3 regions of the Pseudomonas sp. LB3P14 genome follow, and region 1 is predicted to be linked to each of the others. Evidence: riboswitches for the same ligand, from Rfam matches in the RefSeq annotation. Region 1 holds a riboswitch; each other region holds the start of a gene.
The links. A riboswitch is a leader RNA that binds a small molecule or an ion and turns the genes downstream of it on or off. The one in region 1 is predicted to bind cobalamin.
Positions count from the first base shown of each region.

Region 2: linked by a shared signal. The riboswitch ahead of ACYZT5_RS06125 (ABC transporter substrate-binding protein) and the one ahead of ACYZT5_RS02915 (CbtB domain-containing protein) in region 1 are both predicted to bind cobalamin.
Region 3: linked by a shared signal. The riboswitch ahead of cobO (cob(I)yrinic acid a,c-diamide adenosyltransferase) and the one ahead of ACYZT5_RS02915 (CbtB domain-containing protein) in region 1 are both predicted to bind cobalamin.

Region 1 is NZ_CM142714.1:614,071-624,009, forward strand. Features, by position in the region: gene metH (methionine synthase) at 1-727, opposite strand, end outside; gene ACYZT5_RS02890 (fatty acid cis/trans isomerase) at 883-3,180, shown strand; gene nfuA (Fe-S biogenesis protein NfuA) at 3,419-4,003, shown strand; gene cobM (precorrin-4 C(11)-methyltransferase) at 4,098-4,844, opposite strand; gene ACYZT5_RS02905 (cobalamin biosynthesis protein) at 4,928-5,341, opposite strand; gene ACYZT5_RS02910 (CbtA family protein) at 5,338-6,042, opposite strand; gene ACYZT5_RS02915 (CbtB domain-containing protein) at 6,054-6,257, opposite strand; cobalamin riboswitch at 6,378-6,606, opposite strand; cobalamin riboswitch at 6,800-7,012, shown strand; gene cobW (cobalamin biosynthesis protein CobW) at 7,115-8,176, shown strand; gene cobN (cobaltochelatase subunit CobN) at 8,180-9,939, shown strand, end outside.
Region 2 is NZ_CM142714.1:1,316,467-1,326,405, forward strand. Features, by position in the region: partial or broken gene ACYZT5_RS06105 (MCP four helix bundle domain-containing protein) at 1-259, shown strand, start outside; partial or broken gene ACYZT5_RS06110 (methyl-accepting chemotaxis protein) at 569-1,165, shown strand; partial or broken gene ACYZT5_RS06115 (ABC transporter ATP-binding protein) at 1,429-1,852, opposite strand; gene ACYZT5_RS06120 (FecCD family ABC transporter permease) at 1,969-2,985, opposite strand; gene ACYZT5_RS06125 (ABC transporter substrate-binding protein) at 2,982-3,995, opposite strand; cobalamin riboswitch at 4,136-4,331, opposite strand; gene ACYZT5_RS06130 (class I SAM-dependent methyltransferase) at 4,392-5,120, opposite strand; gene ACYZT5_RS06135 (TonB-dependent receptor family protein) at 5,576-7,699, shown strand; gene ACYZT5_RS06140 (ABC transporter substrate-binding protein) at 7,776-9,470, shown strand; gene ACYZT5_RS06145 (ABC transporter substrate-binding protein) at 9,467-9,939, shown strand, end outside.
Region 3 is NZ_CM142714.1:7,270,806-7,280,744, forward strand. Features, by position in the region: gene ACYZT5_RS33430 (O-methyltransferase) at 1-128, shown strand, start outside; gene ACYZT5_RS33435 (PQQ-dependent sugar dehydrogenase) at 133-1,446, opposite strand; gene ACYZT5_RS33440 (hypothetical protein) at 1,515-2,099, opposite strand; cobalamin riboswitch at 2,254-2,485, shown strand; gene cobO (cob(I)yrinic acid a,c-diamide adenosyltransferase) at 2,567-3,178, shown strand; gene ACYZT5_RS33450 (cobyrinate a,c-diamide synthase) at 3,189-4,589, shown strand; gene bluB (5,6-dimethylbenzimidazole synthase) at 4,586-5,236, shown strand; gene cbiB (adenosylcobinamide-phosphate synthase CbiB) at 5,233-6,141, shown strand; gene cobD (threonine-phosphate decarboxylase CobD) at 6,134-7,126, shown strand; gene ACYZT5_RS33470 (cobyric acid synthase) at 7,123-8,574, shown strand; gene cobU (bifunctional adenosylcobinamide kinase/adenosylcobinamide-phosphate guanylyltransferase) at 8,697-9,218, shown strand; gene cobT (nicotinate-nucleotide--dimethylbenzimidazole phosphoribosyltransferase) at 9,215-9,939, shown strand, end outside.

The sequences.
Region 1 (9,939 bases):
GTTTGGCGTGGGCCACAGAGTTCCAGAAGGCTTCGGTGGTCTGGCCGGAGAGCGTACGGCCGGAGGCATCGGTGATGGTGCCGGAAATCATGATCGGCAATTCGACGCCGAGTTCTTCGTAAACACCTTGCACGGCGAAGATCGCCGCTTTGGCGTTCAGGGTGTCGAAAATGGTTTCGATCAGGATCAGGTCGGCGCCGCCTTCGATCAGGCCTTTGGTGGCCTCGGTGTAGTTTTCCACCAGTTCATCGAAGGTCACGTTGCGGTAGCCGGGGTTGTTCACGTCAGGCGACAGCGAGCAGGTGCGACTGGTAGGACCGAGTACGCCCGCGACGAAACGCGGCCGGTCCGGTGTTTCCAGGGTCTTGGCGTCTGCCACCTTGCGCGCCAGACGTGCGCCTTCTACGTTTAGCTCGTACGCCAGGCTTTGCATGCCATAGTCGGCCTGGGACACCTGGGTGGCGTTGAAGGTGTTGGTTTCCAGAATGTCGGCGCCGGCATCCAGGTAGGCTTTCTCGATGGCGCCAATCACGTCCGGGCGCGTCAGGATCAACAGGTCGTTGTTGCCCTTGACGTCACTTGGCCAGTCGGCGAAGCGTTTGCCTCGGTAATCCTGCTCCTCGAGCTTGTAGCTCTGGATCATCGTGCCCATGCCGCCATCGAGAATCAGGATGCGCTCTTTGAGGGCGTGCTTGAGAGCTTGAAGGCGAACACTGCGATCGGACATTGGGACTACTCGGAAAGACCATGACGAAGGGGCGGGATAATAGCAAACCTGTGTGGTTTTAGAGCATGTCCCGGTTTTGCATGAATATCGCTCATGTTGGTGTGGGGGGCAGACCGGTAGAATTGCGTCGTTTTTTCATGATGGGGACAAGGGACATGTCGAATCGCGTCATCACCAGCCTGTTTATGCTGCTTTTAAGCTGGGATGCCACCGCGCAAGTTCCGGCGATTTCCTCTGCCATTTCCTACAGCCGCGACATTCAACCGATCTTCACCGAAAAGTGTGTGGCCTGCCATGCCTGCTATGACGCCGCCTGTCAGCTCAATCTGGGCAGTGGCGAAGGGGCTGCTCGTGGCGCGACCAAGATCCCGGTCTACGACGGCGAACGCCGCCAGGCTGCCGCGCCGACCCGGCTGTTTTATGACGCTTTCGGTAAACGTGCCTGGCAGCAAAAGGACTTCTATTCGGTGCTCGACGCTCAGGGCAGTCAGGCCGCGTTGATGGCGCGGATGCTTGAGTTGGGCCACAAAACCCCCTTGCAACCCAACGCCAAGTTGCCGGAAGACATCGTCCTTGGACTGAACCGGGAAAACATGTGCGCCATGCCGGCCGAGTTCGACGGCTACGCCAAATCACATCCCAAAGAGGGCATGCCGCTGGCGGTCACCGGCCTGACCGATCAGCAATACCAGACGCTGCAACGCTGGCTGGCGTCCGGCGCGCCGATTGACGAGCAAGGCCTTGTGCCGAGCGCCAAAGAAGCGTTGCAGGTGGTGCAGTGGGAAAACCTGCTCAACGCACCGGGCGCACGGCAAAGCCTGGTGGGGCGCTGGTTGTTCGAGCACTGGTTTCTCGCTCATCTCTATTTCAAGGACGGCGCGCCGGGACATTTCTTTCAGTGGGTTCGTTCACGCACGCCGACCGGCCAGCCTATCGATCTGATCAACACACGCCGCCCGAATGACGATCCGGGCACTCAGGTGTATTACCGCTTGTGGCCGGTGCAAGGCGTGGTTGTGCAAAAGACCCACATCACCTACCCGTTGAGCGCGGCGAAGATGGCGCGGATCAAAAGCCTCTTCTATAACGGCAAATGGCAGGTTAACGCCTTGCCGGGCTACGGGCCGGAGCGTCGGGCCAATCCGTTCACCACGTTCGAGGCGATCCCGGCCCAGGCGCGTTATCAGTTCATGCTCGATAACGCCGAATACTTCGTGCGCACCTTCATTCGCGGCCCGGTGTGCCGCGGCCAGATCGCCACTGATGTGATCCGCGATAACTTCTGGGCACTGTTCCAGGCGCCTGAGCACGACCTCTACATCATCGATCCGAAGTATCGCGGCCAGGCCACGCCGTTGCTGGCGATGCCGGGGCAGAACGACGATGTTGGCAGTGTCCTGAGCCTGTGGCATGACTACCGCAACAAGCGTAACGAGTACGAGGCGCTGCGCCGTGACAGTTACGCCGATGCGCCGCCGCCGAGCTGGTCGACCTTGTGGGCCGGCAACGATAACGCGCTGCTGACGATCTTCCGGCATTTCGACAGTGCCTCGGTGAACAAAGGCCTGATCGGTGACGTGCCGCAAACGATGTGGCTGTTCGACTTCCCGCTGCTGGAGCGCACTTATTATCAGTTGGCGGTCAACTTCGACGTGTTCGGCAACGTCTCCCATCAGGCGCAAACGCGCCTGTACTTCGACCTGATCCGCAACGGCGCCGAGCAAAACTTCCTGCGCCTGATGCCCGCCGATTCGCGGGATGATTACCTCGACGATTGGTACCAGAGCGGCGGCAAATTCAAGATGTGGCTGGACTACGAGTCCATCGATAACGACAAAGAGACGGCGCTGGTGCTGGACGAAAAGGACCCGAAACGCGATTTCGCCATGCAGTTGCTGGCCCGTTACGGGGACCTCAACGCCAAGCCTGATCCGATCAACCGTTGTGACGGCGCTTATTGCTCGCGGCCGAACATCGATCCGGCATTGCAGAGCGCCGAGCAGGCCTTGAGTCGCCTGACTTCGCGTCCGGCGGCTGGATTGAAGGTCATTGGTCAGTTGCCGGAAGCGACCCTGCTGCGCATCGAAACCCAGAGCGGCAAACGCGAGGTCTACAGCCTGCTGCGCAACCGCGCGCACAGTAACGTGGCGTTCCTGCTGGGTGAATCGCTGCGGTATCAGCCAGGGCTCGACACCGTGACTATTTACCCGGGCGTGCTCAGCAGCTATCCGAACTTCATGTTCAACATCCCGGCCGAGCAAGTGCCGGCATTCGTGGATGCCATGGAAAACGCCAAGGACGCCAATCGCTTCGAAAAAATCGTCGAGCGCTGGGGCATTCGCCGCAGCCATCCGCAGTTCTGGTTCTACTTCCATGACCTGAGCCGGTACGTGCATGAGACCGATCCGGTGGAAGAGGGCGTGCTGGACATGAACCGGTACGAGAATCTTTGATCGAAAGCCTGAACACGCACCGCCGAACCCCTGTAGGAGCGAAGCTTGCTCGCGAAAGGGGGCTGACATTCAGCATGGATGCCGACTATCAGACCGCTTTCGCGAGCAAGCTTCGCTCCTACAGGGGTTGCGGTGATCAGATGTTCATCGACAGGCGCATCTTTCCCGACAAAAATACTAGGACTTTGTACGGCGCGATGATTGGCGTAAACTGCGCCCAAGCCTGCGAGGAGTTTCCATGACCGCTATTACCATCACCGACGCCGCCCACGATTATCTGGCTGATCTGCTCTCCAAGCAGAACACCCCAGGCATCGGCATCCGCGTCTTTATCACCCAGCCTGGCACTCAGTACGCCGAAACCTGCATTGCTTACTGCAAGCCGGGCGAAGAAAAACCTGAAGACACGGCGCTGGGGCTGAAAAGCTTCACCGCTTACATCGACTCGTTCAGCGAAGCCTTCCTGGACGATGCGGTAGTCGACTACGCCACCGACCGCATGGGCGGCCAGCTGACCATCAAGGCACCAAACGCCAAAGTCCCGATGGTCAACGCCGACAGCCCGGTCAACGAGCGCATCAACTACTACCTGCAAACCGAGATCAACCCGGGGCTGGCCAGCCACGGCGGTCAGGTCAGCCTGATCGATGTGGTCGAAGACGGCATCGCCGTACTGAAGTTCGGCGGCGGTTGCCAGGGCTGCGGCCAGGCGGACGTCACCCTGCGCGAAGGCATCGAGCGCACGTTGCTCGAGCGCATTCCCGAGCTCAAGGGTGTTCGTGACGTCACCGACCACACGCAGAAAGAAAACGCCTACTACTAAGGCGTTCGCTGCGAAAAGAAAAAACGGCACCCGTGAGTGCCGTTTTTTTTGATCGTTCCCACGTCGAGGCGTCGAACCGTCCGCGTGGGAACGATCAGGGTCGGAAGAGATGCGCATGCCCAGCGCGATACAGCGACGACTCACTGAAGTGATCACTGCCCAACACTCTGCCCACCAGAATCAACGCCGTGCGCCGAAACCCCTTGGCTTCAACCTTCGCGGCAATGTCTTCAAGCGTCCCCACCACCCAATCCTGATCCGGCCAGGTCGCTCGGTGAATCACCGCGATCGGGCAGTCCGCGCCGTAGTGCGGCAGCAATTCAACCAGGATTTTCTCCAGATGATTGACCCCTAGATGAATCGCCATGGTCGCCCCATGCTGCGCCAGGCTGCCCAGCTCTTCGCCGGCGGGCATAGCGGTCTTGTCGGCGTAGCGGGTCAGGATCACGCTTTGCGACACATCGGGTAATGTCAGTTCGGCGCCCAGCAGTGCCGCGCAGGCCGCCGTGGCTGTGACGCCGGGAATAATTTCAAAAGGGATGTCGAGTTCGCGCAGGTAGCGAATCTGCTCGCCAATGGCACCGTAAAGACTCGGATCGCCGGAGTGCACCCGGGCCACGTCCTGGCCATTGGCATGGGCAGTCTTGATCAGCTCGATGATCTGTTCCAGGTGCAGTTCGGCGCTGTTGACCACGTGTTCGGCGCGATGGCCTTCCAGCACGGCGGCGGGCACCAGGGAGCCGGCGTAGATGATCACCGGGCAGCTGCGAATCAGCCGTTGGCCTTTGACGGTGATCAGTTCCGGGTCGCCGGGACCTGCGCCAATGAAGTAGACGGTCATCGTCGGTTCCTGTGAGAAAAAGGGGCAGGGCAAGGCTTCAGATGAAGATTGCTCATGATCGAAGAGTGAGATTATCGGGGATTTCAGGCGGCGCAGGCTAATGCCAAGGTGGCCTGGGCATATTTTTGTCGTGAAATCAGCAATTTTGCTGGTGCCTGGGCCAACTGTTCGGCCATGGCCAGGGCGGCACTTTCCGCGACGCCGTAGCAGCCGGTGCGTTCGAACGCGATGTCCGAGTGGTGGCTGAGTTGCGGTTTGTAACCTTTCAATTGTTCACTGCTGAAATACTTCAGGGGCAGCGCTAGTTGTTCGGCCAATTCGATCAAACCAGGTTCTTCGCGCTTCAGGTCGATGCTGGCCAGCGCCTTGATCTGGTGAAGTTCGATTTTATGAGCCTGTAACGCCTGATCGAGCAGCGCCCGCAGCGTGCTGACGGGGCAGCCGCGCTGGCAGCCCAGGCCGACCACCAGGGTCGGCGCTGCGCGGGTGTCAGTCATGCGTGGTATTGACCATCGCTTTTGCGGCGGAACAACCAGGCACTGATCAGGCCCAGGGCCAGCCAGAACGCGACGTTGGTCAGCTGCGAAGCGATTTTGAACTGAGCTTCCAGGGCTTCTGGAGCCAGCATCGAGTGGACTTCCGGTTGTGGTGCGCCGATCACGTGAGGAACGGCCAGAATGGCCACGCCGAGCACTTTCATCAGCCAGTGGCGGCTGAACACGATCAATGCGATGCCGACCGCAGTGGAGGCGGCAGTGCCGATCCACCAGATCTGCCGTTGCGCCAAATCAGCAGCGGCAGTGCCCGGCAGCTCAGGCGGCAGACCGAGGGTGGGTGCCAGCACGAACGTCGCATAACCGGCCAGGCCCCAGAGCAGGCCTTGGGAAGTACGAGTCGGTGCGCGCAAGGTGTAAAGACCGGCGAGCATCAGGGCGAAACCGACCGCTACCACCAGGTTGCCGCCCGTGGTCGACAGCACGCGCTGCCAGCCGTCTTCCGGTTCCCAGGCTTCGGCGTCGTGGGTGTGAGCGGCGACAGCACCGGCGTGTTCGTGGACTTCAACAGCGGCCGGCTCGGATTTTTCGTAGGTTTCGGCCTGCAAAATCAGCGGAGCGACCCAGAAGCTTTGCAGCAGGGTCAGCAGCAGGGCGGCCAGCAGCCCGGTGAACCCTGCGGTTTGCGCAATACGCTTGATCATGTCAGCAGGTCTCAATGGCACGGGAATGCAGAGCTGTGGCGGGTATCGTGCGCGGCATTGTGCACCGCTTCGATGTGCGAGAAACCAGCGAAATAAACAAGGCTAGCGCCAAGGATCGACGCACACACGGCGGCGGTCAGGCGTTGAGTCAGGGTCGTGGTGGTGCTGGCGGTGCTCTTATCGGTGTTGCTGCCGGTACTGCTGATGATCGACATGGCGCTTCCCTCTGGTCTGTCAGCGGGTGAATGGAGCGCATGGAAGACCCCTGCGAGTCGGGCGCGCAGAGGTTCAAACAGCGCCCGCCCACCGCGGGTTTGTTATTCAGTGATCGTAATGGTCACTTTGTGTTGCGGGCCGGTCTCCGGGCTCACGAGGGGCGCTGGCTTTCGCCTTGACCTGCAAGCATCACCTTCCCATGCCGAACTGCTGGCACAGTGGATCTGACGCTTCGCTCGCTTACCGTTGCGGGGGCAGCACCGGACTGACATGGCCTTAGAGTAAAGCACATGATTCACCGGTTTCCCGTTTCACCCTGTGAAGGGCACCCGTAACAAGGCGTGTAGGAGAGCATGGGCGGGGGTTGGGCGTCAATTGGCAAGGGTTCTCAACTCGACACCGAGGTGAATTCTTCGCGGGCAAGCCTCGCTCCTACAGGACGGCGGCGTTCTTTGTAGGAGCGAGCGATGCGGCGACCCGACTTGCCCGCGAAGGGGCCGGTGAGGGCGCCACAAGACATTGACCCGCCCCCACACCATGCGTAGCCTTGCGCTTTCGAGGTTCTTCGGCGTCTGCCGAAGCTAAGAAGGGAACGCGGTCGATGCCGCGGCTGCCCCCGCAACTGTGAACGGTTCTGTTAGCTGCCACGCCACTGCAAGCCCTGTCCATCGGGCCCGCGGGAAGGCGCAGCCAACGTCAGTCGAACGACTGGCAAGCCGTCAGCCAGGAGACCTGCCTCGACACAGATTCTCACTTTCAACCGGGCGGGGTGATCCGGTGGCGAACTCTTCAGGCACGCGCGTCCGCGTTGCCGGTCGTCGTCCCGTATGCCCGCCACCTTGCCAAAGGGCATCCGATGAAAACACTGGCCAAACTCCCCGTCACCATCGTTACCGGCTTCCTCGGCTCGGGCAAAACCACGTTGCTGCGGCACATGCTCGACAACGCTCAGGGCCGCCGCATCGCGGTGATCGTCAACGAGTTCGGCGAGCTGGGCATCGACGGCGAAATCCTCAAGCAGTGCTCCATCGGCTGCACGGAAGAAGAAGCCAACGGTCGCGTTTATGAATTGGCCAACGGCTGCCTGTGCTGCACCGTTCAAGAAGAGTTCTTCCCGGTGATGCGCGAATTGGTCGCCCGTCGCGGCGACCTCGACCACATCCTCATCGAAACCTCTGGTCTGGCCCTGCCAAAACCGCTGGTGCAAGCTTTCCAGTGGCCGGAAATCCGCAGCGCCTGCACTGTTGACGCGGTCATCACCGTGGTCGACAGCCCAGCGGTCGCCGCCGGCACCTTCGCTGCTTTCCCGGACCAGGTCGATGCCCAGCGCAAACTCGACCCGAACCTGGACCACGAATCGCCGCTGCACGAGCTGTTCGCCGACCAACTGGCCAGCGCCGACCTGGTGATCCTCAACAAGGCCGACCTGATCAGCCCCGAAGACCTGGCCCGTGTGCGCCTGGAAGTCGCCGAAGAATTGCCGCCCGCGGTGAAAGTCATCGAAGCCAGCAGCGGTCGCCTGCCACTGGACGTGCTGATCGGCCTCGGTGCCGGTTCCGAAGAACACATCGACGGCCGTCACAGCCATCACGATCACCACCATGAAGGTGAAGACGATCACGATCACGATGCTTTCGATTCGATCTCCATCGAACTGCCGCAAGCCGACGAAAGCCTGCTGTTGGACGCGCTGACGCAACTGGTGGTTCAACACGGCATCTTGCGCGTCAAAGGCTTTGCGGCGATTCCGAACAAACCGATGCGCCTGTTGATCCAGGGCGTGGGCACTCGTTTCGACAAGCATTTCGACCGTCAGTGGGGCGCCGACGAAGCGCGCACCACGCGCCTGGTATTGATCGGCCAGGAACTGGACGCAATTCTAATCGAAACGCAATTGCGCGCTGCGCTCAGCGTTTAAGCCATGCACCTGCTCAGGACCCAGCCCGGCGGTTTCGTGTCGGATGACAACATTGCCGACCTTGGACAAACCCCTGCCGAGCTGGTGATCCTGTGCAGCGGCGACTCCAGCCTCGCGCTGCTCGCCGAAGCCGCACAGCAGTTGCCCGACGATTACCCGAGCGTGCGCCTGGCCAACCCGATGCAGGTGCAGAATCACGCGTCGGTTGACCTGTATGTCGACCAAGTGCTGCGCCACGCCAAGGTGATTCTGATCTCGCTGCACGGCGGCATCGCCTATTGGCGTTATGGCGTGGAGCGTTTGGTGGAGTTGTCCCAGCGCGGCGTGCAGCTGATTCTGGTGCCCGGCGATGACCGCCCGGACCCGGAACTCAGCGACCTGAGCACGGTGGCTGCCTGCGACCGCGATCGGCTTTGGCAGTTTTTGCGTCAGGGCGGCATGAGCAATGCCCTGGATTTTTTCCGCTGCCTCGCCAATCGTTGGCTGGATCGCGACTACGCCTGGGCCGAGCCGCAAACCCTGCCACGCACGGCGATCTACCATCCGCAAAAAAGCCCCGCAGACCTTCACGATTGGCAAGCCGACTGGCAGGCTGATCAACCGGTCGCGGCGGTGCTGTTTTACCGTTCGCATTTGCAGGCGGCGAACACCGGTTTCATAGATGTTTTCTGCCAGCGTTTACAGGCCGCGGGGTTGAACCCGTTGCCGATTGCGCTGGCCAGTTTGAAAGAGCCCGGCTGCCTGACGGCGGTCGAGGACTGGTTGGATGAAGTCGAAGCCGGCGTGATTCTCAACACCACCGGCTTCGCTCAATCCAGCCCCGAAGCGCCGCACCTGCGACCGTTTCGTCGCAACATCCCGGTCATTCAGGCGATTTGCGCCCAGGACAACGAGCCCGGTTGGCGCGCCAGTGAACAGGGGCTCGGTCCACGCGATTTGGCGATGCACATCGCGCTGCCGGAACTGGATGGCCGAATCATCAGCCGGCCGATCAGCTTCAAGGACCTGGCTTGGCGCAGTGAGCGCAGCCAGTCGGACGTGGTCTGCTACCGACCGCAACCTGAACGCATGGATTTTGTCGCCGAACTGGCGCGGCGCTGGATCGATCTGGCGCGCGTGCCCAATGGCGAGAAACGCATCGCCCTGATCCTCGCCAACTACCCGACTCGTGATGGGCGCATCGGCAACGGCGTGGGCCTCGACACCCCGGCCGCCGCGCTGAATATCCTCCGTGCGCTGCATACCGAAGGTTATCCACTACCGGCGGAGTTGCCGGACACTGGCACCGCGTTGATCCAGCAATTGCTCGGTGGTGTCAGCAACGACCTCGACACCCTTGACCAGCGTCCATGTCAGCAAAGCCTGTCGATGGACGACTACCTGCTGATGTTCAACGCCTTGCCCGAATCCAACCGCCAGGCCGTACTGGAACGCTGGGGCACGCCGCAAAGCGATCCGATGTTCCGTGGCGGGCGAATGATGATCGCCGGGCTGCGTTTTGGCCTGACCTTCGTCGGCATTCAACCGGCGCGGGGTTATCAGGTTGATCCGAGCGCGGTGTATCACGACCCGGACCTGGTGCCGCCTCACGGTTATCTGGCCTTCTACTTCTGGTTGCGTAACACCTACGGCGCCCACGGCGTGATCCACGTCGGCAAGCACGGCAACCTCGAATGGCTGCCGGGCAAGGGCGTCGGGCTGTCGGAAAATTGCTGGCCGGATGCGCTGCTCGGGCCGTTGCCGAACATCTATCCGTTCATCGT
Region 2 (9,939 bases), 700 kb from region 1:
CGTGTTTATTCAAGCCCGCGATTACCTGCGGGTGATGATCGATTCGAACAAGCGGCAGATCAAAGAAGGTGCCGAGGGGGCGCAGGAACTCGAAGCCAGCTCCACGCTGATCCTGCTGGTCGGGATCGTGATCGCCTTTCTGGTGGCTGTCGCTCTAGGCATTCTAATTACGCGCATGATCACTCGCCCACTGGCGGTGGCGGTCGCTAGTGCCCAGCGAATTGCCGGTGGCGATCTGACACAGAGCATTTCCACTCGCCGTGGCGATGAAGCGGGGCAACTGCTCAATGCCTTGGCGGACATGCAGGGCGGCTTGAAGCACACCCTTCAGCAGATCGCCAGCGCCTCGGATCAGTTGGCCTCCGCCGCCGAAGAGCTGAGCGCGGTCACCGAGGAAAGTACCCGGGGCCTGACGCGGCAGAATGATGAAATCCAGCAGGCGGCCACCGCTGTCAATGAGATGACAGCGGCAGTCGAGGAAGTGGCGCGCAACGCCGTGTCGACCTCCGAAGCCTCTAATGCCGCGACCGAAGACGCCGCTCATGGCCGCAGTCAGGTCCACCATACGCTCATGGGCATCAGCACCATGGTGGAAGAGATCACCGAGTCGACCGAGACGGTGACCGAACTGGCCGGGCATATTCGGGAAGTCAGCAAGGTACTGGACGTGATCCGCAGCATCGCCGAACAGACCAACCTGCTGGCGCTCAACGCTGCGATCGAAGCCGCCCGTGCTGGCGAACAAGGGCGCGGTTTTGCGGTGGTGGCCGATGAAGTGCGCGCGCTCGCCCACCGCACCCAAGCCTCGACCGTAGAAATCGAAGGCATGATCAGGACCGTGCAATCGGGCGCTAATGGGGCCGTCACTGCCATGGGCAAGAGCCTGTCGCTGGCCACCAACACTCAGGAACTGGCCCAGAGCGCCGGGGCGGCGCTGGAGAAGATTACAGACAGGGTCGTCACCATCAACGAGCGCAATCTGGTGATCGCTTCGGCGTCCGAAGAACAGGCCCAAGTCGCCCGTGAGGTGGACCGTAATCTGCTGAACATCCAGGACCTCTCGACCCAGACCGCTGCGGGTGCCAACCAGACCAGCGCTTCCAGCCAGGAACTGTCGCGGCTTGCCGTCTCCTTCAATGCCCTGGTAGCGCAGTTCAAGCTATAAGGTCCTGAGGACGGCTTAAACAGAGCGAAATCGCAGGATCTGCGCGCCGTCGAACGGGTCGATCAGGTAATGCGCCTGCACGCCAAACGTGTCCCGCAGGCGCTGCGGTGTCAGCACCTCAAGTGGCTTGCCGAGGGCCACCAATCGCCCCCGTTCCAGTACCGCCAAACGATCACAGGTCAGCGCCTGATTCAGGTCATGCAGGGCTATCAATGTCGTCACCGGCAGCGCCTGTACAACATTTAGAATGGCGAGTTGATGCTGGATATCCAAGTGATTGGTCGGTTCGTCCAGCAACAGAATCTGCGGGCGCTGGGCCAGGGCGCGAGCGATGTGGACTCGCTGACGTTCACCGCCGGATAGGCTTTGCCAGGTACGGTTTTTCAGGTGCGCCGCATCGACGTCGCGCAGCGCCTGCAGGACGATGGCATCGTCCTCACTCGACCACGGGCTCAAGGCCGACAGCCACGGCGTTCGGCCCAGGGCTACGGCGTCAAACACACTGATGGCATCCAAGGTGTCGGCCTGTTGCTCAACCACCGCCAGGGTTTGCGCGATGGTTCGCCGTGACAGTGTCTTGAGGCGCTGGCCGTTGAGGTGGATGTCTCCCCGGCTGGGGACGCGCACGCCGGCCAGCAGTTTGAGCAGCGTGGATTTTCCCGAACCGTTGGGCCCGACAAGGCCAAGGGTTTCACCGCGACGGATGTCCAGGCGGATACCGTGCAGCAACTCAGCGTCGCGGACATGGAACCCGAGGCCGGAACAATGTAGTACGGAGTCGCCGATAACAGGCGAGGCAGCATTCATCGGGCATTCCTCCGACCGATCAGGATCAACGCGAACACCGGCGCTCCAACCAGTGCAGTGATGACGCCGACCGGGATCACCTGGCCTTTGATCAGCGTCCGGGAGAGGACATCGGCGGCGATCAGAAACACTGCACCACCCAGCGCACTCGCCGGCAGCAGACGCGCATGCCGGGTGCCCAGCAGCAGTCGCACGGCATGGGGGATGACCAGTCCGACGAAACCGATGGAGCCGACAATCGACACCATCACTGCCGTCACCAGTGCGGCGCAGCTAATCAGCAGAAATTGCACTCGGCGTACCGGAATGCCGAGCGAGGCGGCTGAGTCGGCGCCAAAGGTGAAGGCATCCAGCGCCCGACGGTGCCACAGGCACACCGCGAGACCGGTCAATGCCACGGGCACCGACAGCCACACCGACGGCCAGCGCACACCGCTGAGATTGCCGAGCAACCAGAACATGATGCCGCGGGCCTGTTCGGAACTGGCCGACTTGGTGATCAGAAACGCCGTGAGCGCATTGAACAACTGCGACCCGGCAATCCCCGCCAGGATGATCTGCCCGGTACCGCCAGATGAACCGCTGGCGCGGGCCAGCAAAACAACCACGGCGAAGGCAGCAACGGCGCCGGCAAACGCCCCGACCGACAGCGAAACCAGGCCCGCCCCGAGGCCCAGCAATGCCACCATTACAGCGCCCGTCGAGGCGCCGGCGGAAATGCCGAGCAGATAAGGATCGGCCAGCGGGTTGCGCAACAGCGATTGCAGGATCACCCCGCAGGTGGCCAGGCCCGCACCGCAGGCCGCTGCCACCAGCGCGCGGGTCAGGCGGTAATTCCAGACGATGCCTTCGTCTATGGGGTCGAGGACATAACCAGCCGTCCACAGTTTGTTGGCCAGCACCTGGAACACCACGCTCGGTTCGATGCTCGTTTCACCGATGGCCACACCGGCAATCACGGCCAACAGCAGTGTCAGCAATGCCAGCAGCGTACGAATCAGCGTCCCGGTCATTTCGGCAGGTCGTAGCCGTTGATGGCTGATGCCAGGGTTTCAAGACCGTCGAACATTCTCACGCTGGCCTGCATGGCCATGGCGTCGAGGATGATGATGCGGTTGTTTTTCACGGCGTCCATGTTGCGGGTCACCGGGTCGCTGCGCAGGAATTCCAGTTTCTTTTGATAGTCGTCAGCCGGGAAGCGACGGCGATCCATGCGTGCGATGACCAGGAAGGTCGGGTTGGCCTTGGCGATGGTTTCCCAGCCGACGGTTGGCCATTCTTCATCGGACTCCACCACGTTGCGCACACCCAATGTGTTCAACATGAAGTCGGGGATGCCCTTGTGCCCGGCGACATAGGGGTCGATATCCAGACTGGCGCTGGAGAACCAGAGCAGCGCACTGGTGTGCTTCAGGTCCTTGTTCTGTACGGTGGCAATGGACTTGGCCAGGCTGGCCTTGAGTTGGGCGTTCAGCTGCTGGCCACGTTCCTGCACATCGAAGATTTCAGCCAATTGGCTGATGCTTTTGTAGAGGCTGTTGATGCGAAACGCCTCTAGCCGTGTGCCGTCGGCACCGACCAGGTTGTCCTTGGCTTCGCAGTCGGAGGGCATCAGGTAGGTCGGGATCTTCAGTTCATGAAACTGGTCGCGAGTACCGACCACGCCTTGCGGGCCGATCATCCACTCCAGTTCCACTGCCACCAGCTGTGGACGCTTGCCGATCACCGCCTCGAAACTCGGCTCGTTATCGGCCAGGCGTTCGATCATGTCGTTCTCGGTTTTGTACTTGGTCAGCACATCGTTGAACCACAGCGAAGTGCCGACCAGCTTGTTGCCAAGGCCCATGGCGTAAAGCATTTCAGTGCCCGCCTGGCCGATGGTCACGGCACGGCTGGGTGCCTGCTGAAAGGTCAGCGTGCTGCCACAGTTCTCGACAGTCAGGGGATAGTGGGTCGGGGCCGCATGGGCGAGGGTGGACAGACCCAGGGCGGTGACGAGGGTGGCAAGGCGGGACAGCAGCATGACGCAATCTCCATGTGACCGTACAAGAGCAGGGGTACGGACTGGAAACACATCATCGAACGCTGCCAATAAAGCAGTGAAGTGCCGGTCACTCAGGTGACGCCCGGCGCAAGGATGTCCTTCCCGGACACCCCGCCGGTTAGTGATTTGCTTGGCCGGCAGGTCTCCTGACTGATGCGTCGTCGCCAGGCTCCAGCCTTCCCGGGAGTGATCCCAGTGGCAGTTCAGGAGCAGGCTCAGCACCTACAGTTGCGGGGGCAGTTCCGTTTGATGCCGTGTCAGGCATCTCGGATTCCCTATTAATCCCATTTGGAAACCGGCGGCCGGCATGGTAGTCGATCATGCCGAATATCACCACTGAGCGCTTTTGGCCGTGGATTCAACCAGTTCAGACGCTCAACGGCTGGCCGCCACGATCAGCATCATGGGTCGCTCGATTTCATCAGAAAGTGCAGGGCGATCAGCAAGATCGTCTTCGGTCGGCCCCCATTCGTTCACGTGATCGAGGGTGAATCCGGTCTGGATCAGCAGATTCAGTAGCGTGCCCAGCGTTCGATGCTGTTTGACGACGCCATCGCTGAGCCAGTTCGTCAACCGGGGACCTTCCACCTGATAACTGTCTACCGGCCATGACTTGCGCCCTTGCGCGTCTATGATCCAGTCCGGTCGGCGTGACGCCATATAGATGGGATGCTCAATGGAAAACACCAGCCTTGCACCGGGTACCAGTGCGTCATGTACGTTGCGCAATAGCCCTGCCAAGTCACTGATGTAATGAAACGCGAGTGAGCTGTAGGCCAGGGTGAAACCGGATTTGGCAAGTTCGAGCCCCTCCAGGTCGGCCCGCTTATAAATCACCCGTGAGTCGTGTGTGGTGGCGACAGCGCGCTCCAGCATCTTTTCCGAGACATCCAGCCCCAGCACGCGATCGGCGCCCTGGTCGGCGGCCCATCGACAAAACCAGCCATAACCGCAACCCAGGTCCACGACCTTCTGGCCGGACATTTGCGGCAGTAACGATCTCAACGCCGGCCACTCCGGGGCACCGGCCAGTCCTTGGAGCGAGCGGGGCAGTTGGCTGTATCCGTCGAAGAACTCAGGGCTGTCGTAGATATTCTGGGTCACTGATGATCTCGCTGGGTATGTGCATGTCGGCTTCAAGTAAAAAAGTCTACGAGCAGGCGACAGGTTAGAGCAAGCGTGTGAATCGCTTGACCTTCATGGAAAGCGTTATAAGCCCGTGCGCAACTATTCATAACCAGATGTTCATTTTTACGGCCCATTGATTATAAGTAAGTGTTCACTGTTGCCTGGAAGACATCACCTGAACACAGTGCCGTCAGAATCACACTTAATTCTGTCGACTAAAAATAATAAGTCATTGAAATAAAACGAATATTAAGTTTGGCATAGCGTGTGCAATGACGCCCTTGAGGAATATAAAAATCAATAAGCCTCGCCCGTATTCATAGTAAGGGAGTCGAGCTTTGGAAGTATCTTTGCGTGTAAAGGGGCAAACTTACGCAAGCGTAAGACCCAAAAATCATCGGGGTGTATTTAGTGCATTAAGCATGAGCCTTATGTTGCTGGGGACGCATCAGGGCGTGTGGGCCGCGTCAACGGGCGAAAGTGAGGAAAATACAGCGCCTGCTGATTCAAAACGTCTGGCTACTGTGGTCGTGCAGGGTCAGCAGCTGAGCGAAAAAGAACAGGCCAGGCAGGTGCTCAACGAAGTCCCTGGCGGTACCGCGCAGGTGGATTCCGCGACCGTGGAAAAACGCCGCGTCGCGACCAACCAGGATGTGTTGGCTTACCAGCCGGGTGTTTACGCTCAGTCAGTCGGCGGCGCTGACGGGATCAAACTGTCCATCCGCGGCTCGGGCATCAACAAGGGCGTCAATTACTTCCGTTCCGGTGTGTATTTAATGTTCGACGGGCTGCCGGTCAGTGGCCCTGGCGGTACGCCCTATGAGTTGTTCGAGCCGCTGGGACTGTCGCGCACCGATATTCTGCGGGGCGCCAACGGCTTCGATTACGGCTCGCTGACGCTGGGCGGCGCGGTCAACTATGTCACCAAAACAGGTTATGACGCGGCGCCCCTGGAAGTGCGTTATGAGGCGGGCAGCTATGGCTATCAGAAGCGTCAGATTGCGTCAGGCCAGGTGCTCGGTGATTTCGATTACTACTTCAGCCTGACGGACTCGGAACAGGACGGTTATCAGGACCATACGAACGGATCGAGCAAGGGCTTCGCCGGTAACTTCGGCTACAAATTTAATCCCAATATCGAAACGCGCTTTTACCTGCGTTATCGCGAAACCGATAACGACACGGGTGGCTTACTGACGCGCGATGAAATTGCGCATCACCCACGTCGAGCCAATGCCACCAACCTTGCACAGGACGCTTCGCGCAAGCAGCCGGGTTCGACCTGGGTCGCCAACAAGACCACGATCCATCTGGACGACAATTCCCGGCTGGAACTGGGTGCGGTGTATCACGACTACCCAATCGACATCAGAGGTGGGGTGAACCGCGCGAAATGGGGTTACAGGGATGTTTCCGCTTCGGTGCAGTACGTGCGCGACGACGAAATTTTCGGCCATGCCAGTACGACCCGCGTCGGGTTGCTGTCGACCAAGCATTTGCCGGGTGAGGGCTTCCAGAAGACCTATGTGAGGATTCCGGCAGGCGCCACGGCGGGGTTACCGGTCGGCACACTGATCCGTGAGGCGAGCTACGAAGGCATGGATAACGTCTTCCATGTCAGTAATGACACAGAGCTGGTCAACGACCTGTGGCTCACCACGGGTCTGTCGATGATCTACACCAAGCGCGAAACCGAAGTGGAGTACCCGGTTACCAACGATCGCTTTGAAAAGAATGACTGGGACTATGCACCTCGTATTGGTCTGCGCTACGACTTCACTCCGAACTTTCAGGTGTACGGCAACATCAGCCGTTCGGTCGAGCCGCCAAGCGACTGGCAGATCCTCACCGCGCCGCCGAGCTTCACCAGCGGGCCCGCCAGAGGTCTCGCCCGTGCAGGCCTGGACCTGGTCAATCAGACGGCAACCACTTTTGAGCTGGGGACACGGGGCAAGTTCGACAATAACGTCTGGAGCCTGAGTTACTACTACTCCAGGGTTAACCATGAGTTGCTCTCGGTTGAAATCGTACCGGCGACCACTACCACGGCGGCGATCACGGCTGAATCCAATGGCAGCGCGACGATTCACCAAGGCGTGGAAGCCGGCCTCGAATCAACGCTATGGCAGGGCAGCGATATCAACAAGCTGACCTTGCGCCAGGCTTATACCTACAGCGATTTCCACTTCGTCAACGACGACAAGTTCAACGCCAACGAATTGCCGGGCATTCCTAAACATTACTACCAGGGCGAGCTGCAATACGACTTTGCCAATGGTGTTTACGTGGGGGTCAACACGCAGATCGGTTCGAAAATGTCGGTGGACTACGCCAACTCCTTCTACACCAGGCCGTATCACGTCTTCGGCGCGACCATTGGATGGAACTCGCCCAAGAAATCCTGGGCGACCTATCTGGATCTACGCAACCTGACCGACCGCCACTACACGACGGTCGTCAGCCCGACGTACGACGATGGCGGCGTTGACCGTGCACGCTCTTATCCGAGTGACGGCTTCGGCATCTACGGTGGCGTGAGTTATCGCTTCAACTGATTGACACCCCAGATGCGCAGCCACCTGGTCGCCCACTGCCAGGCGCTGGCGCCCAACTTTTTGATGGAATGAACGCGTGAATAATCAATGGTATTTCCGCGCAGTGGCGGCGCTTTGCCTTGGATTGATGCTGGGTGGCTGCTCACCGGCGGACGACGCTGCAAAAGCGCCCGGCAGTCAAACGAGCATCGCTGAAATCGACAGTGCACGAGACTACCGTGAGCAGTCGCCGGGCGAGTCCGGTGGCACGCTTCGGGTGTCCGTGGCGGCCGACACCGGATCGCTGGACCTGCATGCCATTTCCCACACCAATTCACAGTGGCTGGGGCGTTTGCTCTACGACAACCTGGTGTATCTGGATGAGCAGGGCAACATCACGCCCTGGCTCGCCAAATCCTGGGATATCTCTCCCGACGGGCTGACGTACACCTTTCACTTGCGCGACGACGTGACCTTCAGCGACGGCTCGCGCTTCGATGCCAAGGCCTTGCAGATCAATCTGGAACACATGCGTGCGCCTGCCACCCAGTCACCCCTGGCGGCGGCGTACATTGCGCCCTACGTCGACGGCAAGGTCATCGACGATTTCACCTTTGAAGCGCACCTGCGCGAACCCTACACGGCTTTTCTCAACGTGTTGGCGCAGTCGTGGCTGGCCATGATGTCGCCCAAGGCAATCACCGACAATCCGCGCAGGCTGAGTGAAGCGCCTGTCGGTTCAGGCCCCTTCGTCGTCGAGCGTTACACCCGTCAGCAAGGCATCAGCCTGGTGCGGCGCAATGACTACCATTGGGCAGCGGACTTCATCAATCACCAGGGGCCGGCGTATCTGGATCGGATTCAGATCGATTTCGTACCCGAGGCGATGATCCGCTACTCCTCACTCGTCGCCGGGCAGTATGACCTGACCGTCGATGCGCCCGCGCAGAATGCCCTGGCGATGCGCAATGACCCGGAACTGGTCATGGACAGAAGGATCAGGCAGGGAAACCCCAATCGCGGCATCACCTTCAATACCTCCAAACCGCCGTTCGACGATGTCAGGGTGCGCAGGGCCTTTGCGCTGGGTGTCGATCGTGAAGGCATCGTGCAGATGAGTGGTTTCGGCGAGTACACACCCAAGAGCGATTTTCTTGCCGCCAACACGCGTTACTACGATCCCGCGTTTGCCGGCGCACTGACTTATGACCCCGCCACCGCCAACCGTCTGCTGGACGAGGCCGGCTGGAGTCAGCGTGATGCGCAAGGCTATCGGGTGCGCGACGGTCACCGTTTAAGTGCCGAGGTGTTGCTGGCCGAAGGCATCAGCCCGGTGGCCGACACAGTCGCCATTCAGTCGGACGTCAAGAAACTTGGCTTCGAGCTGCGCATTGCCCAGTTGCCACCTTTGCAACTGGCCGAGCGGCGTAGCGCCAACCTTTTTCAGGCGGTGGGCTCCGGCGTCTGGCACACCAACACGCCTGACGGTCTGTACATTCTTTATCACAGCGGCGAAATCATCTCGCCACAACGTATCGGGCAAAACACCGCTCGCTTGCGTGATGCGCAGCTGGATGACTGGCTGGCCCAGGCGCGCCACGCCACTGACCCTGGGCAACTGCAAGGTCTTTACAGCAAGGTCCAGCAACGTCTGACCGAGTTGGTTCCAGCGGTGCCACTCTACGAGAACTATTCGCTGAGCGCTCACCGGCAACGTGTCAAAGGCATCGTCTACGACACCTCGCACAACACGCCGGTGTTCACCACGGTCTGGTTGGGGAAGGCGTCATGAGATCGCTCCTTGGCTCGCTGATTTTACTGGGCGTGGCGGCGGCGCTGGCCGGTTGCTCCCCGGCAGATCAGCAGCAGAAAGCGGCTGACCTCGACAGCAGCCAACCGGTCAGCTACCCGGCCGCCGATTACCGCGAACAGAGCGTGGGCGAGGCGGGCGGGGTGTTGCGCGTTACGGCTGCCATCGACATGGGCAGCCTTGACGTTCACCTGATCACAGGCACCAACCCCAAGTGGTTGGGACGCATGCTCTTCGACAACCTCGTGTATCTGGACGAGAAGGGCAACGCAACCCCCTGGCTGGCGAAATCCTGGGACATTTCCGCTGACGGCAAGACCTACACCTTTCACTTGCGTGACGATGTCACCTTCAGTGATGGCGTCAAGTTCAACGCCGAAGCGGTGCGCGTCAACCTCAAGAGAATTCGCGATCCGGCGACCAAAGCGGCGATGACCACGGCGTATATCGC
Region 3 (9,939 bases), 860 kb from region 1:
AGGACAATCCCGAGAGCGAAGACACCCGAGCCATCCAGGCGCTCAATCGGGCCTTGAAGGATGACTCGCGTGTGGATCTGTCGTTGTTGCCGTTGGGCGATGGATTGACGTTGTGCCGCAAGCGCTAAGCGCTCACTTGGCCGCCGATACGCGCCACACCTTGTTGCCCACGTCATCCGCGACCAACAAACCACCCTGCTGATCAATCACCACGCCTACCGGGCGGCCCATGGCTTTTTCCTCGTTATTGAGGAAGCCGGTGAGCACATCCATCGGCTGCCCGGTCGGCTTCCCTGCGCTGAACGGTACGAAAATCACTTTGTAGCCACTGTGCGGCTTACGATTCCACGAGCCATGCTGGCCGATGAAGGCGCCTTCCTTGAACTGCGCCGGCAGCGTGTTGCCTTCAGCAAACGTCAGGCCCAGCGATGCGGTATGCGGGCCCACCGCATAATCCGGAGCAATGGCCTTGGCCACCAGATCGGGGTTTTGCGGCTCGACGCGAATGTCGACGTGCTGACCGTAATAACTGTAAGGCCAGCCGTAGAACCCGCCGTCTTTCACTGAAGTGATGTAGTCCGGCACCAGGTCGCTGCCGATTTCATCGCGCTCGTTGACCGCCGTCCACAGTGCGCCGCTCCGAGGTTCCCAGGCTAGACCGTTTGGATTACGAATCCCCGAGGCGAAGATCCGATGGTTGCCGGTGGCGCGATCCACCTCCCAGATCGCCGCGCGACCTTCTTCCTTGTCCATGCCGTTTTCGGCCACGTTGCTGTTGGAGCCCACCGTGACGTACAGCTTGCTGCCGTCCTTGCTGGCGATGACGTTTTTGGTCCAGTGGTGATTCAGCGTACCGCCCGGCAGGTCGATCACCTTCATTGGCTGTGACTTGATCGCCGTCTCGCCGTTTTCATAGTGGAAGCGCAGCAAGCGGTCCGTGTCGGCGACGTACAGGTCATTGCCGACCAGGGTCATGCCGAAGGGCGAGTTGAGGTTTTCCAGAAACACCGTGCGGGTTTCGGCGATGCCGTCGTGGTCCTTGTCCCGCAGCAGCGTGATGCGATTCGGGCTCGGTACTTTGGCGCCGGCACGGCCCATGACTTTGCCCATGACCCAGCCACGGATGCCTTTGCCGTCATCGGGTTTGGGTGGTGCGTTGGTTTCGGCGACCAGCACGTCGCCGTTGGGCAACACATAGAGCCAGCGCGGGTGATCGAGCCCTTCAGCAAAGGCCGCCACCTGAGTCCCTGTCGCAGCTATGGGTTTCGCGCCGTTTGGCCAGCCGATCGCCGGGGCGATGTTCACCGTCGGGATCAGGGTTTTGTTTGGTTCTGGCAGCTTGGGCGACGGGCCGGTGCCGTCGGAGACTTGCAGCCTGGAGGTTTCACCGCAGGCGGCAAGCCCTCCGGCGAGCACGATGACGAGAGCGAGCTGAGGCTTGCGCATGCTGATCTTCCCTATGAATGCATTGACCTAATCAATAGAGAAGCGCAGGTGCGCGATGGTTCAACCGGTCAGCCGCGGGCTTCCTTGAACAGCACGGCGATGCCGGGGTGGTAGTTGCCGGCTTCGTTGCGCAACTTGCGATAGGCATAGGGGAAATACCAGGCCACCGCGCAGCTGTGTTCCTTTTGCAGGTCGTCGACCATGTCCTGGAGTTCTTCCGGAGTAGCACTTTGCTGAGCTTTTTGCGGCGCGACGAACAGGCAGCCGAGTTTCAGGTCGCTGGCGTAGCTGATGCGCTTGGCGTCGCTGGTGATGTCCTGCAATGCTTGGCTCAGGTTCAGGCTGTTGACGCGTGGCCAGCGCTGGGTCGCCTGAAGGTAAGCGCGTTCTTCGCTGGTCGCGATAAACAGGTCGGCGCGGCCATTGCGTTCGCCTTCTTCGGTCTGTTTACGGGTCGGTGTTTGTTGCAGCGTCACCATTTCCGCCATCCACGCAGCGGCGGACAGCAGGCTCAGGTTGGCTTTTTCATCGAACCAGTAAGGCGTGTCGTTATCGCCGCGTACGGCGTTGTAGCGGTCGATACAGTCAAACCAGCGGTCCAGCACCGGGCGCAGGAATTCCAGCTTCGGATTGCTGATGATCATGCCTTGCATGTGGCTCACCCTTGAATTTGTATTGTGAGATTATGGCTCTTTGATATCACTGCTGAGAGTGTGGCACAAGATTGGCGTCAGATAATTGATCAACGGCAGTTATTCGCTTGCAGGCCGCCCGTCTTCAATTGACGCTCCATCCCCAACCCTCTAACCTTCGCGGCTTGTTTCAGGTGCTCTGTGGCCTTGGTCGACAGAGTGAAACAGGGAAGCCGGTGAGTGAGTTCATTCAACTAATGAAGAACCACGATCCCGGCGCTGCCCCCGCAACGGTAAATGAGTGAAGACTGCGTCTTGAGCCACTGTGTCATATGACATGGGAAGGCGCGCGGTCAGGCGTATCGCCGCTCATGAGCCCGGAGACCGGCCTGATCCATCCAGCGGCATCACGGTGGGCGATGCCAGGCTTTTTGCCGTCTATTCTTGTGCCTGCCCGCCGTTATCCAGCCTCAACGGAGAGCTCCCCCATGACTGATACCCCCGATCGTGACGAACGTCATCTGGCACGCATGCTGCGCAAAAAAGCCGTGATCGACGAACGCATCGCCAACTCCCCGAATGAATGCGGCCTGCTGCTGGTGCTGACCGGCAACGGTAAAGGCAAAAGCAGCTCGGCCTTCGGCATGCTCGCCCGGTCCTTGGGCCACGGCATGCAGTGTGGCGTGGTGCAGTTCATCAAGGGGCGCAACAGCACCGGCGAAGAATTGTTCTTCCGGCGTTTCCCGGACCAGGTGCGTTTTCATGTGATGGGCGAGGGCTTCACCTGGGAAACCCAGGATCGCCAGCGTGACATCGCCGCCGCTGAAGCCGCATGGGCCGTGTCCCGCGAATTGCTGCGTGATCCGTCGATTGGCCTGGTGGTGCTCGACGAGTTGAACATTGCGCTCAAGCACGGTTATCTGGATCTCGATCAGGTACTCAGCGATTTGCAGGCGCGTCCGCCGATGCAGCATGTGGTGGTCACCGGTCGCGGCGCCAAGCCGGAGATGATCGAACTGGCCGACACGGTCACCGAAATGGGCGTGATCAAGCACGCGTTCCAGGCCGGGATCAAAGCGCAAAAAGGCGTCGAGCTGTGAATACTACTTTATGAAAATCAGCCGTCACTGCCCGGCGGTGCTGATTGCCGCGCCGGCCTCCGGCCAGGGCAAGACCACCGTCACCGCGGCGTTGGCCCGTTTGCATCGCAATCAGGGGCGCAAGGTTCGCGTGTTCAAGTGCGGCCCGGACTTTCTCGACCCGATGATTCTAGAGCGCGCCAGTGGTGCGCCGGTGTATCAACTGGACATGTGGATGGTCGGCGAGCAGGAAAGTCGTCGTCTGTTGTGGGAAGCTGCCGGCGAAGCCGATCTGATCCTCATTGAAGGTGTCATGGGGCTGTTCGACGGTACGCCGTCCAGCGCTGATCTGGCGCGGCATTTCGGTGTGCCGGTGCTGGGTGTGATCGACGGCACCGCCATGGCCCAGACCTTTGGCGCACTGGCGTTGGGGTTGGCGCGCTATCAGCCGGATTTGCCGTTTGCCGGTGTGCTGGCCAACCGCGTCGGTACCCTGCGTCACGCGCAATTACTTGAAGGCAGCCTCACTGAAGGTTTGCGCTGGTACGGCGCCTTGTCCCGGGAAACCGGGATCGAATTGCCGAGTCGCCATTTGGGTCTGGTTCAGGCCAGTGAGTTGAACGATCTCGATCTGCGCCTCGATGCGGCGGCCGATGCACTGGCCAGCAGTTGCGAGGTCGCGCTGCCACCGGCGGTGGAATTCGCAGCCCCTGATGTGATCGCTGCCGAACCGTTGCTGGCCGGCGTGCGAATTGCCGTGGCCCGTGACGAGGCGTTTGCCTTCACCTACGGCGCAAGCCTGGATCTGCTGCGCGCCATGGGCGCCGAATTGCGGTTTTTCTCGCCAATCCGTGATGCGCAATTGCCGGAGGCAGACAGCCTCTATCTGCCAGGCGGTTATCCCGAATTGCACCATGTCGCGCTGTCACAGAACACCACGATGCTGGCGGCGATTCGCGCTCACCATGCGGCGGGTAAACCGTTGTTGGCCGAATGTGGCGGCATGCTCTATTTGCTCGATTCGTTGACCGATGTCGAGGGCACTCGCGCTGAGTTGGTCGGCTTGCTGGCGGGGGATGCGGTGATGCAAAAGCGTCTGGCCGCGTTGGCGTTGCAGGCGGTCGAGTTGCCGGAAGGTTCGTTGCGCGGGCACACCTATCACCATTCGCTGACCAGTACCGAGCTTGAGCCAATCGCCCGTGGCCTGAGCCCTAACGGTGGGCGAGGGGCAGAGGCGGTTTACCGTGAAGGGCGGATGACGGCCTCGTATGTGCACTTCTATTTCCCGTCCAATCCATCGGCGATTGCCGCGCTGTTTGCGCCTGATCTTGAGGCCGCCTTCGCGAGCAGGCTCGCTCCCACAGTAGAAAGTGGGTTGGCTGAAGAAACGCGGTCCACTGTGGGAGCGAGCCTGCTCGCGAATAGGCCATGACCGATAACGCATTCTCCAAAGCCGAACGCGAAGCGGTGTATCGGGCAATTGCCGAACGCCGTGACATGCGTCATTTCAGCGGCGGCACCGTCGAGCCCGAGTTGCTGCGACGCCTGCTCGAAGCTGCGCATCAGGCACCGAGTGTCGGCCTGATGCAGCCCTGGCGGTTCATCCGCATCAGCGATCGAGCCCTGCGCGGCAAGATCCAGTTACTGGTGGAAGAAGAACGCATCCGCACCGCCGAAGCCCTCGGCGAGCGCACCGACGAATTCATGAAGCTGAAAGTCGAAGGCATCAACGACTGCGCCGAGGTGCTGGTCGCCGCGCTGATGGACGATCGCGAGCGCCATATTTTCGGCCGTCGCACCTTGCCGGAAATGGACATGGCCTCGTTGTCCTGCGCGATCCAGAACCTCTGGCTGGCCTCCCGCGCCGAAGGACTGGGCATGGGCTGGGTGTCGCTGTTCGAGCCGCAAGCCCTGGCGGACCTGCTGGGTTTGCCGGCCGGTGCCAAGCCCTTGGCCGTTCTTTGCCTGGGGCCGGTCAAGGCATTCTATCCGGCACCGATGCTGGTACTCGAAGGCTGGGCGCAGGCGCGTCCGCTGAGTGAGCTGCTGTACGAAAATTATTGGGGAGTGAGTCAATGAGTGTGGCGTTGTTGAGTGTCGCCGCGGTTGCGCTGGATGCGCTGCTGGGTGAACCCAAACGCTGGCATCCGCTGGTGGCGTTCGGCCGTTTTGCCGACCGCATCGAACAACGTTTCAACGCTGCTGGTCGCGGCTGGCGCAGTCATGGCGTCACTGCCTGGGTGATCGCAGTGTTGCCGCTGACCCTGCTGGCCACAGCGTTTTCCTGGGCGCCCTATGTCGGCTGGATCGTCGAAATTCTCGCGCTCTATTGCGCCCTCGGCCTGCGCAGCCTCGGTGAACACGTCGAGCCGGTGGCCAAGGCGCTGCGCAGCGATGATCTGGACGAGGCGCGCAAGCGTGTCGGTTACCTGGTGAGCCGCCAGACCAGCGAACTGGACAAAACCGAAGTCGCCCGCGCCGCCACCGAATCCGTATTGGAGAATGGCAGCGACGCGGTGTTTGCCGCGTTGTTCTGGTTTGCCGTGGCGGGTGCGCCCGGTGTGGTGCTCTACCGTTTGAGCAACACCCTCGATGCGATGTGGGGTTACCGCAACGAACGCTTCGAACGTTTCGGCTGGGCGGCGGCAAAGATCGACGACGTCCTCAACTACATTCCCGCACGCCTGGTGGCGTTGACCTACGCGCTGCTGGGCAAAACCCGCCTCGCGCTGAAATGCTGGCGCCGCCAAGGCCCGACCTGGGACAGCCCGAATGCCGGCCCGGTGATGGCGGCCGGTGCCGGTGCGCTCGGTGTCGAGTTGGGCGGGGCGGCGATTTATCACGGTGAACTGCATCAGCGTCCGCAACTGGGCGAAGGCGTGCCGGCGGACGCCGACTCCATCGACCGTGGCTGGCAATTGGTCCAGCGCGGGGTATGGTTATGGTTGCTGATCCTCTGCGTGGGGGCTGAATTCTATGCTTGAGCACGGTGGTCGGTTACGCAAGGCGGCGCTCGAATACGGCATCGCCGAAGCCGATTGGCTCGACCTGTCCAGCGGCCTGGCGCCCTGGCCGTTTCCGGTGCCGGAGATCCCGTGGCGGGCCTGGGCGCGTTTGCCGGAAACCGATGACGGTCTGGAGCAGGCGGCCTGTGATTATTACGGCGCCGCTCAGGTGCTGCCCGTGGCCGGTTCGCAAATGGCGATCCAGTTGTTGCCGCGTTTGCGCCGGGCGGGCAAGGTCGGCGTGCTCTCGCCGTGTTACGCCGAACACGCCGAAGCGTGGCGCCGCAATGGCTACATCGTGCGTGAAGTGTTGGAGCAGGAAGTCGACTTCTACCTCGACAGCTTCGACGTGCTGGTGGTGGTCAACCCGAACAATCCTACAGGCCTGAGCCTGACACCGAGTCGGCTGCTCGACTGGCATTCGCGGCTGGCCCAGCGCGGTGGCTGGCTGGTGGTGGACGAGGCGTTCATGGACAACACGCCGCAACTGAGCCTCGCACCTTTTGCCAATCAGGTCGGGTTGATCGTGTTGCGTTCCTTCGGCAAGTTTTTCGGTCTGGCCGGTGTGCGCCTGGGGTTCGTGCTGGCCGAGCGCAAGTTGCTCAAATTGCTGGCCGAGCAAGTGGGGCCGTGGGCGGTCAGCGGGCCGACGCGGGTACTGGGTCAGGCCTGTCTGCGGGATACCGAAGGGCATGCCCGGCAACGGGTTCGCGCTGAAGAGGTCAGTGAACGTCTGGCGCTGCTGCTTGAACAGCACGGCTTCAAACCCCAGGGCGGCTGCGCCTTGTTTCAATGGCTGATCACCGATCACGCCGAAGCGTTGCACGAATTCATGGCCCGGCGCGGCATTCTGCTGCGATTGTTCACGCACAACAGCAGCCTGCGTTTCGGGTTGCCCGCCGATGAAACCGACTGGACACGTCTCGCGCAAGCGTTCGAAGCCTACGCCAAGGAAACCCAATGACTACGTTGATGGTGCAAGGCACCACTTCCGACGCCGGTAAAAGCACGTTGGTAACGGCGTTGTGCCGCTGGGTCACGCGTCAGGGCGTGAGCGTGGTGCCATTCAAACCGCAGAACATGGCACTCAACAGTGCGGTGACTGCCGACGGTGGCGAGATCGGTCGCGCACAAGCGGTACAGGCTCAGGCGGCCAACCTTGAGCCGCACACCGACATGAATCCGGTGTTGCTCAAACCCAACAGCGATACCGGCGCCCAAGTGATCATCCATGGTCGTGCGGTCACGACGATGAACGCCGTTGCGTATCACGACTACAAAGCCATTGCCATGCAAGCGGTGCTGGCCTCCCATGAACGGCTGAGCGCGGCGTATCCGGTGATCATGGTCGAAGGCGCGGGCTCGCCGGCCGAGATCAATCTGCGCGCCGGCGACATCGCCAACATGGGCTTTGCCGAGGCGGTGGATTGCCCGGTGGTGCTGATCGCCGACATCAATCGCGGCGGGGTTTTCGCGCACCTGGTGGGCACGCTGGAACTGCTGTCGCCCAGCGAGCAGGCGCGGGTCAAAGGCTTCATCATCAACCGTTTTCGCGGCGACATCGCCTTGCTGCAACCGGGCCTCGACTGGCTGGAAGCGCGCACCGGCAAACCGGTGATCGGCGTTCTGCCTTACGTGATGGATCTGCACCTGGAAGCCGAGGACGGCATCGATCAGCGTCAGACTGACAAGGCCGACCAGGTGCTGAAAGTGCTGGTGCCGGTACTGCCGCGCATCAGCAACCACACCGACTTTGATCCGCTACGCTTGCACCCGCAGGTGGATCTGCAATTCATCGGCCCCGGCCAGACGATTCCACCGGCCGACCTGATTATTCTCCCCGGCTCGAAAAGCGTGCGTAGCGACCTCGCGTATCTGCGGGCCAATGGCTGGGACACTGCGATCAGTCGTCATCTGCGTTATGGCGGCAAAGTGCTGGGCATCTGCGGTGGCCTGCAAATGCTCGGCGAGCAGTTGCACGACCCGTTGGGCCTCGAAGGCGCACCGGGTTCCAGCGCCGGTCTGGGTTTGCTGGCGTTCGAAACGCAGCTCGAAGAAGAGAAGCAATTGCGCAATGTGCGCGGACGTCTGGCGCTGGAAGACGCGCCGGTCAGCGGCTATGAAATTCACGCCGGCGTGACCACCGGGCCAGCGTTGGAAAACGCCGCCGTGCAGCTGGACGATGGTCGCTGCGACGGTGCGCAAAGCGTGGATGGGCAAATTTTCGGCACCTATCTGCATGGACTGTTTGAATCGCCCGCGGCGTGCAGTGCGCTGTTACGCTGGGCCGGTTTGCAGGCTGTGCAGGAAGTGGATTATCACGCGTTGCGTGAGCGCGATATCGAGCGGCTGGCGGATCTGGTGGAGAAGCATCTGGATACCCGACTGTTGTGGGAGCTCTGCGGGTTTTGAGGTGTTTTGAGGACGCCTTCGCGGGCAAGCCTCGCTCCTACAAGGACCCCACCGTACCTGTAGGAGCGAGGCTTGCCCGCGAAGTGGCCCGTCCCCACACCGCCAATTTGAAGGAATGAACCATGCTGCAACTGATCCTCGGCGGCGCCCGTTCCGGTAAAAGTCGACTGGCCGAAAAACTCGCCTCCGACAGCGCTCTGGCAGTGACTTATATCGCCACCAGTCAACCGCTGGACGGTGAAATGAACGAGCGGGTCGCCCATCACCGCGCCCGTCGTCCGGCCGAATGGGCGTTGATCGAAGAGCCTGTGGAACTCGCCCGCGTCCTGCGCGAAACCGCCAACGCCGATCGGTGCCTGCTGGTGGATTGCCTGACATTGTGGATGACTAATCTGCTGATGCTCGACGACACCGAGCGTCTGTCGGCCGAACGTGATGCTTTGCTGGATTGCCTGGCGTCGCTGCCGGGTGAAATCATTTTTGTCAGCAACGAGACCGGAATGGGTGTCGTACCGCTCGGCGAATTGACCCGCCGCTATGTCGATGAAGCCGGTTGGCTGCATCAAGCGTTGGCCGAGCGCTGTGAGCGAGTCGTCCTCACCGTCGCCGGCCTGCCCCTGACTTTGAAAGGAACTGTGTTATGACTCAATCCTGGTGGCTGAACCGCTGCAAGCCGATCGATGCTCAAGCGGTCGAGCAGGCCGAGGCCCGTCAACAACAGCTGACCAAACCGGCCGGCTCCCTCGGTCGGCTTGAGTCGGTGGCCGTGCAATTGGCCGGGTTACAGGGGCAGGTCAAGCCGAGACTCGATCAGCTGTGGATCGCAATTTTTGCCGGTGACCACGGCGTGGTCGCTGAAGGGGTGTCGGCATTTCCTCAGGAAGTCACCGGGCAGATGCTGCACAACTTCGTCAGCGGTGGGGCGGCGATCAGCGTGCTGGCGCGGCAACTCGGGGCCTCCCTGGAAGTGGTCGACCTCGGGACCGTCACGCCGTCGTTGAATTTGCCGGGTGTGCGTCACTTGAACATCGGCCCGGGCACAGCGAATTTCGTCGAAGGTTCGGCGATGACGCCGGCACAAGGCGAACTCGCTTTACAGGCCGGCCGCGACAGCGTGCAGCGCGCCATCGCGGCGGGTGCGCAGTTGTTTATCGGTGGCGAGATGGGCATCGGCAATACCACCGCGGCCAGCGCGTTGGCGTGTGCCTTGCTCGATTGCCCGGTGGTGCATCTGGCCGGGCCGGGCACGGGTTTGAACGCGGCGGGTGTCAGTCATAAAGCTCAGGTTATCGAGCGCGCTTTGGCATTGCACAATGCTCAACGCGGCGATGCGCTGCAAACCCTGTTCAACCTCGGCGGTTTTGA